4 regions of the Anabaena sp. CA genome follow, and region 1 is predicted to be linked to each of the others. Evidence: predicted binding sites of a transcription regulator. Region 1 holds the regulator's gene; each other region holds the start of a gene.
The links. The regulator NtcA, encoded in region 1, controls nitrogen genes in cyanobacteria. The targets are predictions, from matches to a motif close to TNTGTANNNNNNNNTACANA.
Positions count from the first base shown of each region.

Region 2: a site for NtcA is predicted at 1,004-1,023, ahead of rpe (ribulose-phosphate 3-epimerase). Genes of this name have one in related genera too.
Region 3: a site for NtcA is predicted at 2,520-2,539, ahead of AACS98_RS05505 (cell division protein SepF). Genes of this name have one in related genera too.
Region 4: a site for NtcA is predicted at 2,124-2,143, ahead of AACS98_RS20865 (SAM hydrolase/SAM-dependent halogenase family protein). Genes of this name have one in related genera too.

Region 1 covers NZ_CAWMSA010000035.1:197,333-200,875, reverse strand. The annotation lists gene fabI (enoyl-ACP reductase FabI) at 74-850, opposite strand; gene ntcA (global nitrogen regulator NtcA) at 1,361-2,032, shown strand; gene AACS98_RS08445 (DUF3084 domain-containing protein) at 2,201-3,543, shown strand, end outside.
Region 2 covers NZ_CAWMSA010000082.1:30,295-33,837, reverse strand. The annotation lists gene rpe (ribulose-phosphate 3-epimerase) at 270-977, opposite strand; gene AACS98_RS22225 (S8 family serine peptidase) at 1,199-2,794, shown strand; gene AACS98_RS22220 (hypothetical protein) at 3,191-3,406, shown strand; gene AACS98_RS22215 (metallophosphatase) at 3,473-3,543, opposite strand, start outside.
Region 3 covers NZ_CAWMSA010000020.1:92,929-96,471, forward strand. The annotation lists gene AACS98_RS05495 (DEAD/DEAH box helicase) at 1-598, opposite strand, end outside; gene proC (pyrroline-5-carboxylate reductase) at 908-1,723, opposite strand; gene AACS98_RS05505 (cell division protein SepF) at 1,822-2,415, opposite strand; gene AACS98_RS05510 (YggS family pyridoxal phosphate-dependent enzyme) at 2,870-3,538, opposite strand; gene pipX (transcriptional coactivator PipX) at 3,535-3,543, opposite strand, start outside.
Region 4 covers NZ_CAWMSA010000068.1:117,047-120,589, reverse strand. The annotation lists gene dprA (DNA-processing protein DprA) at 1-462, opposite strand, end outside; gene AACS98_RS20870 (DUF2301 domain-containing membrane protein) at 563-1,228, opposite strand; gene AACS98_RS20865 (SAM hydrolase/SAM-dependent halogenase family protein) at 1,298-2,089, opposite strand; gene pirA (arginine synthesis PII-interacting regulator PirA) at 2,331-2,486, shown strand; gene AACS98_RS20855 (alpha/beta hydrolase) at 2,725-3,543, shown strand, end outside.

The sequences.
Region 1 (3,543 bases):
GAATTTTGAATACTTCGACAAGCTCAGTACAAGTTTTGAATTTTGAATTTATTTGCCCCATGCCCAAATTTTATTACATACCCGTAATTTCATATCCTGCATCCACGTACAGGACTTGTCCGGTGATGCCACTAGCTAAATCACTGGCTAAAAAAGCCGCAGTGTTACCTACTTCAATTTGGGTGACGGTACGACGCAAGGGGGCGACTTGTTCGACGTGATGAATCATATCTAAAATGCCACCAACGGCACTCGATGCCAAGGTGCGGATAGGCCCGGCAGAAATGGCATTGACGCGAATATTTTGGGAACCGAGTTCAGATGCTAGATAACGTACACTAGCTTCTAAACCTGCCTTAGCAACTCCCATGACGTTGTAGTTAGGAATTGCCCTGACAGCACCCAAATAGGACAGGGTGATGATACTTCCGCCCTCTGTCATTAAAGGTTTAGCTGCACCACTTAACTGTACAAGTGAATAAGTGCTGACATCTAAGGCTGTGGCAAAACCAGAGCGAGATGTTTGGCTAAAATCTCCACTTAAATCATCTTTGTTAGCAAAGGCCAGACAGTGAATCAAAATGTCTATTCTGCCCCACTTCTGGCGGATTGTCTCAAAAGTAGATTGAATCTGTTCGTCGTTTTGGACATTACAGGGTAGGAACAAACTGGGGTTGAGAGGTGCTACCAGTTCGGCTACTTTCTTCTCCATTTTGCCACGTTCATCTGGTAGGTAAGTAATGCCTAGATTGGCTCCGGCGGCGTGTAGTTGTTGAGCAATGCCCCAGGCGATAGAGCGATTATTGGCAATCCCTGTCACCAGAGCGTTTTTTCCTTTGAGATCCAGCATAGATATTTTTGATCTGATTCATGTGATGATTGATTAGTACAGCTTGACAGAAATCACTAGCCAGTCAAAGAGGTGAATTAGCTATGTTGGAAGATTTCTTCCCTTCTGCCTAGCCTGACGGCTTGCCGTCGGCTACTGCCTTCATGTATTAGGAGCATACTAGAATCTGAGGTACGTTTGTCTTTGTTTTATCCATGATTATCAAAAAAGAGTATTAGTAAGGGTGTTTGTTGGATTTAAAATAAATATTATTCCTTAAGATATTTTCAAGATTACTTAAGTTTTTTTCTAAAAAACCTGATGGTTACAGCAAGCAGAAGTATCTATCAAGAACTGCTAGCTAAAAATAGCAAAAATTAGGTATCATTATGAACAAATAACTCTGAAGTTAGCGGTTTGAGTATAGGAAAGTACAGTAAGGTTAACGGTGTCTGATTGAGTTTTCAGGTGTATTCTTAGGTAATTAGTTTTTAGTTTTTTGTTGTTCTGGCATTGGGTAGGGGAAGGGAGATGATCGTGACACAAGATAAGGCCCTAGCAAATGTTTTTCGTCAGATGGCAACTGGAGCTTTTCCGCCAGTTGTCGAAACGTTTGAACGCAATAAAACGATCTTTTTTCCGGGCGATCCTGCCGAGCGAGTTTATTTTCTTTTGAAAGGTGCTGTAAAACTGTCCAGGGTGTACGAGGCAGGAGAAGAAATTACAGTGGCACTACTGCGGGAAAATAGCGTATTTGGAGTGCTGTCTCTGCTGACGGGAAATAAGTCGGATCGGTTTTACCATGCGGTGGCATTTACACCTGTAGAATTGCTGTCAGCACCAATTGAGCAAGTGGAGCAAGCACTCAAGGAAAATCCAGAATTATCCATGTTGATGCTGCGAGGTCTGTCTTCGCGGATTTTGCAAACAGAGATGATGATTGAAACTTTAGCTCACCGAGATATGGGTTCAAGATTGGTGAGTTTTCTGTTAATTCTCTGTCGTGATTTTGGAATTCCTTGTGCAGATGGGATAACGATTGATTTGAAGTTATCCCATCAAGCGATCGCGGAAGCAATTGGTTCGACTCGCGTAACCGTCACCAGATTACTAGGGGATCTGCGTGAGAAAAAGATGATTTCGATCCACAAAAAGAAAATTACTGTGCATAAACCTGTGGCCCTGAGCAGACAGTTCACATAAAAATCAAGTGGAAACAGAGGAGGTGGCGCGTGTTATATTTCAGTTAACACCATAGTTTGGAAGTCAATCAAAAATCTTGAGTAATTTCAGCTATTGCCCACCTCCTATCCTCCACATACCTCGACTGAAAGTAGTAGGCTGTATCTGGAAACCTTTCGGTAGCTGAAGATGACCACCGGGTACATCCTAATAGCAGCAATTTTAATTTTGGGAGGAGTAATTGCCACGGTTGGCGATCGCATCGGCACCAAAGTCGGCAAAGCACGCCTGTCTCTCTTTAAGCTGCGTCCCAAAAATACGGCGGTACTAATCACTATCCTCACAGGTGTGTTAACTGCGGCGACAACTCTAGCAATTCTGTTTCTGGCTGACGAAGGACTCAGAAAGGGAGTTTTTGAATTAGAAGATATTCAAAAAGACCTTAGACAAAAACGAGAACAACTCAAAGTTGCTGAAGAACAAAAAAGTCAGGTAGAAACTGAGTTAAAGAAAGCTAATCAGCAGCTACAAACCACCATAACTGAGAAAAGACAGGCAGAAACTCAGCGAGAACAAGCTAAAAAAGAAAAAGTCATAGTGCAGCGAGATTTAGCGCAAACTCAAGCTAAACTCCAACGGACTCAAAACCAGTATCAACGGGCAATAACTGAACTCGGCAAAGTTTACAATCAAATCAAATCTCTACAAACAGCGATAGCACAACTGAGGGCAGAACGGGAACGACTGTATGCAGAAGCGAAAAGAGCCATAGAACAGCGCGATCGCGAATTAGCCAATCGTCAAGCCGCTATCGAACAACGCGATCGCGAACTATCTAACCGCCAAGCTGCCATCGAACAACGCGATCGTAAAATTTCTCAACTCGACAAACTCATTCAAAACCGCAACTTAGAAATTACCGCACGAGAACAGGTAATAGCCAAACGCGAAGCCCGTCTTAAAGAATTAGAAAGACAACAGGATTATTTAGAGCAGGAAGTCGCAAGACTAGAAAAATATTACCAATCATACCGTGACCTACGTTTAGGTAAACTGGCTTTAGTACGTGGTCAAGTGATAGCTTCTGGTGTAGTGCGGGTAAATCAAGCTAATGAGGCTCGACAAGTGATCATGCAACTGCTGCAACAAGCCAACCGCAATGCTAGCATCGAATTAGCTGAACCTGGAACCAATTCAGCCACAACAGAACTACTACGTGTGACTCCAGACAGGATTGAGCAACTAATTCAACTAATTGATGATGGTAAAGAATATGTAGTCAGAATTTTCTCGGCTGGGAATTATGTGCGGGGAGAAAAGCAAATAGAATTTTTTGCTGATACAGCCAGAAATGTTTTAGTATTCTCCGCAGGTGAGGTCTTAGCAACTACTAATGCTGATCCGAAAACAATGACCTCATATCAAATCAGACAACGATTAGATTTACTCATTTCTGCTTCCCAATTCCGCGCTCGCAATGCAGGTATTGTGGAAAGTGTACAAATAGATGGTACATTTATTCGCTTTGTTTC
Region 2 (3,543 bases), on a different contig from region 1:
ACCGACTTGCATAGGGTGCGTCAGAGCCAATAATTTGGTAAAAATCAAAAGATTTTTGACATCTGACGCACCCTACTAATGTGCTAGTTGCTTAAGTCCTGGTTTAGATAATCATTGAACATATTAAAAAACAAAACTCACCCAAGATAGAAAAATTTAAACTCATTTTTTGTAAACTTTCACTAAAAAAACAAAATCCCCACCCTTCAAGAGTGGAGATTTTTGCTAAATTAGTGAAATTAAGCCTTAACTAAGTTTGAATTACTGATTTACACCTTTGCCAATTCAGGTGCGGGGCGTTTGCTGTTGCGAATGTTGGTAATTGCTTCAGCGTAATCCTTAGCGTTGAATACAGCAGAACCAGCAACAATCGCATTTGCACCTGCTTCTAGTACCTGCCAAGTATTGTTAGCTTTCAGTCCGCCGTCTACTTCAATCCAAGGATCTAAACCGCGCTCATCACACATTTGACGCAGCTTACGAATTTTAGGTAATACTTCGGGGATAAAGCTTTGACCACCAAAACCAGGGTTAACGCTCATAATTAATACTAGGTCACACAGTTCTAGAACATATTCAATTAGTTCTAAAGGTGTACCGGGGTTGAGTACAACACCAGCTTTTTTACCTAGTTCTCTAATTTGTCCGAGAGTGCGGTGTAGGTGGGGGGAAGCGTTATGCTCGCAATGTACAGAAATAATATCAGCACCAGCTTTCGCAAAGTCTTCTACATACTTTTCTGGTTCCACAATCATCAAGTGGACATCCAGAGGCTTAGTTGTAACTGGACGAATCGCCTCCACTACCAGAGGACCTATCGTAATATTAGGTACAAAACGACCGTCCATTACATCAACATGAATCCAATCAGCCCCAGCCGCGTCTACAGCACGAATTTCGTCACCTAGACGACTAAAGTCTGCTGATAGGATAGATGGAGCAATAACAATGGGTTTTTCAGATCGGTTTTGGGTCATGGCTAGTGGGTTTTTAAGCGTTCTCGTCTGTAAGCATTGTAACAAAACACTGTAACAAAATATTGAGAATTTTGGAAATTGGAAGAGACTGGGGACTGGGGACTGGAAGGGACTGGGGACTGGGGACTGGGAGATGAGGGAGCGGAGGAAGAAAAACTAATGACTAACGACTAATAACTAATGACTAATGACTAATGACTAATGACTAATGACTAATAACTATGACTAAAAAATTAACTTGGATAATTTGGGGTTTAGGTGCTTCCTGTTTAAGTTTGCCGGTTTTGGCTTCGGCTTTACAAACTTCTTTGGAAAGTAATGGTATTGATGTTTTGAAGTTACATCAACCTCCTTATAATTTGCTCGGTCGTAAAATTGCTATCGGTCAGGTAGAAATCGGTCGTCCGGGGATGTTTGGTTGGGATAAGGCGGTGTCTAAAAATCGTGCGGTATCTTTGGCGGCGGTTTTTTTACGCAATGCACCTGCTAAGTCTAATAATGCTGTTGACCCCCATGCTTATAATGTGGCTGGCGTAATGGTCAGTAGGGATAAGGGTTTACCTGGTGTTGCTCCTGAAGCGAGATTATATTCTTCTGCGGTAGGTTCTACAAAAAATACGGGTCAAGCGGAAGAATGTTTATCAACTCAACATATAGCTTTGCAAAATGGCGGTGATGTGCGTGCGATTAATTTTAGCTTTGGTGAACCTCTTAACCGTGACCCCCGGCCTGATGCTGTTTTAGATGGTAATGCTCTATTAACGCTATGTGTTGACTGGTCTAGTCGTGTTCATGATGTTGTGTATGCGATCGCAGGTAATCAGGGTAAAGGTGGTATTCCTATTCCTACAGATAATTTTAACGGAATCAACGTGGCTTTTTCATCCCGTCGGCAAGGAATTTTTAATAAGGTTGATGTTTCCAATCTGGCGGGTGTAAATCAAGGTGCTAGCCGTCGTCTAGCAGGTAAGGAATTTAATTTGGATGGGCGACGCGCTATAGGTATAGTTGCACCTGGTAGTAATATTCCTTTGCTGAATCCTGATGGTAAATTAAAGAAAGTTACGGGTACTAGCTTTGCTGCACCTCATGTTACAGCTATGGTGGCTTTGCTGCAAGAATTTGGCGATCGCCAACTCCGCACAAAACAACCCAACTGGAGTGTTGATAGTCGCCGTCATCAAGTGATGAAAGCTGTCTTACTTAATTCCGCCGAAAAAGTTCAAGATAGTGGTGACGGTTTGCGCTTGGGAATGACGCGCACACTCATTGATAAACAAAACCAAGATTGGCTGGCTTCTGACGCTTACACAGACCCCAAAATCCCTTTAAATGCTCAAATGGGAACAGGTCACTTAAATGCTTTTCGCGCTTATCAACAGTTTAGTGCTGGTCAATGGCATCCAGATACTAATGTTGGGTCAATTGGTTGGGATTATCGACAAGTTGCGGCAAATAATGCTGTTGATTATACCTTAACAAAACCGTTAAAGCAGGGTAGTTTTGTTTCTGTTACTTTAACTTGGGATCGTTTGGTCGAACTCAATGATGACAACAAAAACCAAATGTATGATATCGGTGAAAACTTTAGCGATCGCGGTTTGAATAATTTAGACCTTTATCTTGTCAAAGCTGACGCTCAACAACCCGATGCTGGGGTAATTTGTGCTTCCGTTAGTGAAATCGATAGCGTAGAACACATTTTCTGTCCTGTTCCCGCTAATGGTAACTATAAAATTCGTGTGCAATTTCGGCAACAAGTCAATGAAGCAAATCAACCCTATGGTTTAGCTTGGTGGACTGTTCCTGCTAGATAAATCAAGTAAATATTAAGTAGGGTGTGTTACAGCTATGACAAGGATTTTCGCGTTTGAGAGAGTAGGAATTAGCCGGAACGCACCGTATTTATTGGTGCCGTACTCTCAGCTAACACACCCTACAATTTAAGGTTTACTTAATAAATAATCTCTTAAACACAGCGCAACTCAACTAAATAAATTTAATTTTTCTGTAGTAAAAAATACTATTTTATCATTTATTATATCATAAAAAACTCTAAAAATGTGCTTTTTACTTCTTGACTGAAAACTACCGTTACCAAAACTGTAACCGCCCAAATTTTGAGTAAATGCTAATGCAATATTTAGTTATAAAGACAGCATCAACGTCAAGTTTAGTAAATAGATAAAAACTTCGGCACGTGAGGTAATATAATGAGTCGGCTGAAATCTAGTGATGTAAAAGCAAATTTCATTCAAAGACGTTACGCTGTGAACTTGGGAAGACGTTATGTTTTAGCAGCAGCTAGCGTAGTTTTTTTCAGTGTTATGGGCTATCCCCAAGTGAATAACACTACAAGTGCAGTTGCCGAAACCAAATTATCTTCCACAGAGTACCCATTGCAAAACAAAAGTAATGACCTGTTTTGAATGTAATCACCGATGTCGATGTTAACGTTCAACTAGAAACATAGATTGGGTTTATTTGCGTAAACCCTAACTATTTTCATAACATACAGTCTTAAATTCTACTTGATTTGTACCAGGGTTGTAGAGAGTATAGCTAG
Region 3 (3,543 bases), on a different contig from region 1:
CGGGGCGAAAATCGGAGTAAATCAGGTCTGTGGGGCCGTGAACGCGATTTAGCCAATCGGTGAGTTGGTCGCTATTGGCAACGGTGGCGGATAGGGCTACCAGTTGCACTTCACGGGGACAATAAATAATCGATTCTTCCCAAACTGTACCCCGTTGGCGATCGTTCATGTAGTGGCATTCGTCTAACACCACCGCTTCTACATCTACCAAAGAAATCCCGACTTGTCCTATGGGTGTGCCATAGAGCATATTACGGAAAATCTCGGTAGTCATCACCAAAATCGGGGCATCTCTGTTAATCGAGGCATCCCCCGTTAACAAGCCCACCAAATCATACCCAAATTTATCGCGGAAGTCCCGTAATTTTTGATTGGATAACGCCTTTAAAGGAGTGGTGTAAAACACCCGTTTCCCTCGTGCTAGGGCGCGATAAATGGCGTATTCACCGACTAAAGTTTTGCCCGACCCTGTGGGCGCACATACGACAACAGAACGCCCCGCATTTAGCGACGCGATCGCATCTTTTTGAAATTGATCTAGTTCAAAGGGAAATATCAACCCTAAGTCTAGTTCTTGTGATGACGCGGGATAATTCACTCAATTACTATTTGCAACCGAACTGTTTACTATATTAACGAGTCTTTTGTCAACTTCGTTAGTGGGAATGGGGAATTGGGGATTGGGGATTGGGGACTGGGGACTGGGGAATGGGGACTGGGGACTGGGGATGAGGAAGCGGGGGAGCAGGGGGAGCAGGGGAGCAGGGGAGCAGGGGAAGACAAGGTAGACAAGGTAGACAAGGTAGAAATTCTGTCAACTGTCAACAGTCAACAATCCCCATTTTGAATTTTGAATTTTGTACGCCTTTGGCGTTCCCGCAGGGTATTTTGAATTGATTTGTCTCCCTCACTTCCCTAATTCTTGCGATCGCGCTGTGGCAGCTTTGACGGCTTCAATTAAGGCGGAACGAAATCCTGCCTGTTCTAATTTGGCTAAACCTGCAATTGTTGTACCACCGGGGCTAGTAACTCTGTCTTTTAGTTCTGCTGGGTGCATTTTGCTCTCTTGCAATAATTGGGCTGTACCCAACACGGTTTGTAATGCCAGTTGATTGGCAATTGTCCTAGGTAGTCCGGCGGCAACTCCACCATCGGCGAGGGCTTCTACTAATACTGCAACGTAAGCCGGGCCACTGCCAGATAAACCGGTAACTGCATCCATCAAGGATTCCGAGACTTCAACCACTTGCCCGACGGCGGAAAATATTTGCTGTGCTAACTGGTGGTGTTCGCGGTGGGTGTATGCACCGTAGCAAATCGCTGTCATCCCTGCGCCCACGGTGGCGGGGGTGTTGGGCATGGCTCGAATCACTGGTAATTCTGGGAATGCTGCTTCTAGTTGATTTAACGACACTCCCGCCAATATGGAAATGACTAGGGGTGAGTTGTCTGTAACTAAAATAATATCTGCTAATTCTTGAGCGATCGCTGTAAATACTTGTGGCTTTATTGCCAAAAATACCACTTCTTGGGCTTGACTGAACACCAGACGATTATCTGTAGTCACAGTCACGTCATATTTTTCTTGTAAAAAAGCTTGGCGTGTTGTTTGGGGTTCGCTGACTATAACTTCTGATGGGTGATAAATTCCACGCGCAATAAGGCGGGATAACAGCGATTCTCCCATTACCCCACCACCGATCAAACCAAATTTTTTAGTCATGAGTTATTAGTCATTAGTCATTAGTCATTAGTCATTAGTCATTAGTCGCAAACTTTCGGCTTTGGACTTGTGACTATAGACTATTGACTAATTTAACTTTATTGTGCCATGCGGTTGCCTTCGTTACCCCAATTTGGTGTGGGACTTGCAGGGCGAGAGGGACGTACTGGGGGTTGGGGTACTTCATGAATAACTCCACCTTGGGTGCTAACTTGCACACAACTAGGCGTAAACAAAAAGATACTTTCTCCGATGCGTTCTTGATGCCCATCTAGTGCGTAAGTTCCACCTGCAACAAAATCTACAGCCCGTTGAGCTTGATCAGGATCCATAATTGTCAAGTTCAAGACTACTGATTTACGCTCACGTAATGCTTGAATCGCCTGGGGCATTTCTTCAAATGTACGAGGTTCAAGCACTAATACTTCCGAAATCCCGTTAATTGCGCCTGGCATACCAATTACATTCCCCATTGTTGATTTTGATCCTGCTGCTACTTCATCACTAATTGTATTCACAGGTTCGCGCCAACGTCTATTGGCTGGGGCTGGTTCTGCTGGTGCTGGTTGGGGATTTTCCTGTTGATACAAGTTTTGGTAGTTATCTGTATCTGCCTCTTCTTCGTAGTATTCGTATTCTACCTGCTCGTTGAGACCTACAAAGTCTCGCAGTTTAGAAAATAGGTTGTTCATTTAGCTGCACTCCTTCTGCAAATTGCCCTTATATATCCGGTTCTTTGTTGATCTAGCCAATCGGAACCCTAAAAAGGCCAAACGGCCAATTAATTTTATCGCTATTTGTAGCATCTACTACTGCTATTGGCAATAAACTCGCGCTGCTGGTAAGGCAGTTACATTCACCTAGATATGATAATTGAGTGAGAATTATAGCTCAACAATCATCCGAAAGATAGTTGATTTTCTCCGAAATTTTCAAATATTTTATTTTTCTTAATAATATATTTTAAAGTGCCTGATTTTACCAATACGGTAGAAAATTGTCTGTACTCCTTGGGGAGTAGATTGGGCAGGGGAGGCAGGGGAGGCAGGAGAGCAGGGGAGCAGGGGAGCAGGGGAAGCGGAGGGGAAAAATCCAGTACCCATTACCCATTACCCAATCCCTTCCAATCCTCAATCCCCAGTCCCTTTAAGTACGGTTGCCAAACAAAATAGTCCCTAATCTAACCATAGTTGCCCCAGCTTGCACGGCTAGCTGGTAATCTCCTGACATACCCATCGACAACTCTGACATTTTGATGTGAGACCAATTTTGTTCAGTAATTTCTTTGGCTAAGTTGCGAGTGCTATTAAATACATAAGCAACTTCCGCATCGTTTAAACCGAGTGGCGGAATTGTCATTAAACCCTGAATTTGTAAATTTTTACATTGATTGAGTGCAGGTAAATCAGCTAGTAGTTCTGGTACACTCCAACCGGATTTATTGGGATCTGGGAGAATTTTCACTTGCAGACACACTTGGGGAGTGACTCCTAGCTGTTGCGCTAATTGATCTAAACGCTGTGCTAATTTCAAGTTATCTACGGAGTGAATCCAGTCAAATTGTTCTAGGGCTTTTTTAGCTTTGTTGCTTTGCAAATGCCCAATAAAGTGCCAAGTAATATCAGATAAGTCTTGCAACTCGGCTTGTTTATTAGCCGCCTCTTGAATGCGATTTTCGCCAAAATCACGGATACCGGCTGCATAAGCAGCGCGAATCACTTCAGCCGGTACTTGCTTAGTGACAGCAATTAACCGTACTGAAGGAGGAATGAATGCACGAATTTGAGTAATACGTTCGCTAATCGAACTCATCATTGGAA
Region 4 (3,543 bases), on a different contig from region 1:
CATCCCTGACACCACTGTAAAGCCATTTCTCGCCAAAGCTGCACTAATTAGGCAAGTCCACCGAATACCATAATCAGAAGGTTGGCGCGTTCCCACAATCCCCACTAACGGTTTTTTTCCCCAATTTTCTTGTAGTTCAACCTCACCCCGATAGTATAAAATCGGTGGTGGGCTGGGAGTTTCCAGTAGTAACCGGGGATAATCCGCATCGGCTGGTGTCCAGAAGTGGGGGTTTTCCTGTTGGTGCTGAATAATTAACTGTTCTGGATTGAGACGCGATCGCTGTTGTACTATTTTCTCCAAAGTTTGGAAACCAAAACCCTCAACCTCTCGCAATTCAGCCTTGGTAGCGTTCCAAGCTACGGCAAGCGTGCCGAAATGCTGCTGTAATCTTTGCAGTAAAACCGGGCCAATCCCAGAAATTTTTGACCACGCTAGCCAATATGCTCTTTCTTCGCTCACTTTTACATCCTCGCACCCATTGGGTTTATTATTCCCAAATTTGGGGACTGGGTACTGGGGATTGGTGACTGGGTAAAAGTTTTTCTGCCTCCGCTTCTTCCTACCCTCTCACCTCTTCGACTGAGTGTTTTTGCTTCAAATAAGCAAACACCGATTTATCACCAATATCAGGCGGAATGGCTTGCACTGCTTTTCGTAAGGCAAATACTAAAAATAAAATTGCCCAAGTTCCTAATAAAACTTGTTCCCATTGCGTTGGTAAAATCCCTACCAAATGCCCTAATAATAATAGTGGGACTATGACAGTTAAAACTTTAGTTTCTGCACGATTAAAACAAAACGCTTCCTTAAAATAAATGCCTGTTAAAGCTGCGAAAGTAAAACCAACACCAAATAAAGTTAGGGGTTGATTGTAGACAGTGACAGCAAAAGGTAGACTGTCAAAATGTCCGATAACAAAGGCGGAAATACTACCAATTATCCAAAAAGCTTGCAATATTCTGTGTAATGCTGTCATGTAAATATGTATTGTCAATAAACTCACACCCAGAGCTAAACTGAAACAAGTGTATAAAGGTGTGAGTGCTTGGATGGTGGTAGAATTACTCTGGAATAATACTAAACCCGTACCAATAGCAAAGCACAGAGCCGCTACCATTAACGCCGAACGATAGATAATTACACCTATGCGATCGCTCTGATTAATTGTAAACTCCCCAAACTGACCTTGATAAACTTCCGGTGCAGATATTGTTGGCGTAGTCATAAGCAATTCAAAATTCTCTCATTCAAAATTCAGAGTTCTACACAATAAATCTTCTTCCCTATTAATAGTTTAATCATGAATCACTTCTAGAGAATCTTGCAAATTTATCTGTAACTGCGACTGTGCATTACCACTATTGATAGCAATTTCTACCCAGCCATGACTACCAACTAAAGCGGCTGCTTCCCCACAGGCAACATCGCTGTAAGTTTCACAGCCAGGAATAATTAACTCGCCAGCTTGCACACACCATTTTTTACCTTGTACATAACTCCCTGGAATATTACTCACCAAGTTGCCAAAGTGATCTATATATTGAATACAACCTGCAACACCAGTTGTTGTAGAATGGCACAACTTGAGACTTAGCTGTGTTAAAGTTGCTGTGTCAATTGCTTGTCCTAACTCTTGCAGAGAAACACCACTGGCTAGATAAGCACCGACGGGTGCAAAAATATCTCTACCATGAAAAGTCTTACTAGGTTCAGGGGTGCGCCAATATTGGGGATTTGTCAACTCGACGGCGGCAATGGCTGGAGTTTGAGCTAATACGCCGCTAAATATACCATTATCTGGCCCTACTAAAAACCCACCTGCAAATTCTACCGCGATCGCCCGTCTTTGACTCCCCACTCCCGGATCTACCACCGCTATATGTACTGTTCCCTCTGGAAAGTAAGGATAAGCATTCATGAAGCAAAACCTAGCCGCCGCCAGATTTTGCGCTGGAATCTCATGCGTTAAGTCTACCACGCGCAATTTTGGGTTAATTTGGGCGATTACTCCTTTCATCACCCCTACATACACATCGCGATCGCCAAAATCGCTTAATAACGTCACGAGAGCCTGATTTTCCCACATACCTTAAAAGTAAAACTATATTAAATTAAATTTTTCTGTAACATAGACTACTAAAATTGTGCTATGTTAAGAAGAACAGACATAAAACTTACGCCAGTGTCACACTAAATATCTATATGTAGGGTGCGTCAGCCTGCATAAATAGAGCAAATAAACCTATTTTTGGCTTCTGACGCACCCTACTAATGTGGCAGTTGCGTAAGTCCTCAGACATAAACAGAAAAATTAGAGGTTAACCACTATGAGACAGAATCAACTCGGTGCTAGGAGTGCAGCAACAGATATACACAAAGAGAATATTAAAAGAAACATTGAGCATCGCTTGCAAGTAGCGAAATCTCGTGGTGACGAGAGGCTGATTCAGCAACTAGAAGCTGAAATGAGATATTTTGCCTAAATCAAGTTTTCATTGTTCATAGTGTTGTTGTGTGTACTCCCGCTACGGCGGGTTTTATTGTATCCATACATAGGCAAGTGTGATAAATTTTGCATTGCATGAACAGTTAAACTTGCCGTTGATGAGCCTCAATCTCAGACAGGCTAAATATAACTCACAATCTGCCATTTGCTAGATTTCACTCGCTTACTGAGTTAGGAAAATAACTAATATATGCACAAATAAACCAATAGAGCAGATGGAAGTTTGCATTCGCAAGACAGTAGAAATTTTGGAAAAAGTTCATCAATCAGAGTCTGCGCTAACACTGAAAAACGCAGCCTGTCGTTCAAAATTCTTGATTCATCCCAATTTCACCGCAAAAGTTTGTCTATTCTTGCATGGTTTCACCGCAGGGCCTTACCAATTTGAGCCACTTGGCAAAGCTTTTTTTCAAGCAGGATACAACGTTCTAATTCCCTTACAACCAGGACATGGACGCTCAGGTGACTGGAATCGCCAAAATCCCCCACCACTACCAACCGACATTCAAACTTACCAACAATTTGTGATCGAGTGGTTGGAAATTGCCAAAACCCTAGGTCAACAAGTCGTAATTGGAGGATTATCAACAGGTGGAACATTAGCAGCGTGGTTAGCTTTAGAGTATCCCCAACAAATTGAGTCCGCCTTATTATTCGCGCCTTATCTGGGTAGTCACTATTTCATAACTGATTGGCTAATCAAAACTCTACCAATTTATTTTGAATGGTTCAACAAAAATGCACCCGGCAATTTTGGTTATAACGGTTTTTGTGTGAAAGCATTACGAATATTTCTAGAATTAGGAGAAAAGCTGTTAAAACAAGCACCAAGCCGTTATTCTGCTCCTATATTAATAGTGTGTAGCGAGGCAGATAAGACTGTTAGCCGCTCGAAACAGCAGGATTTTTTGACAATGGTACTTAAGCAGCAACCAAAATCTTGGTATTACTGCTTTGATCATAGTTTAAAAATTAAACATCGCATGATGTCGAAATTAGAAGACAATAATTATGAAGAACTGCTAATTAGCCTT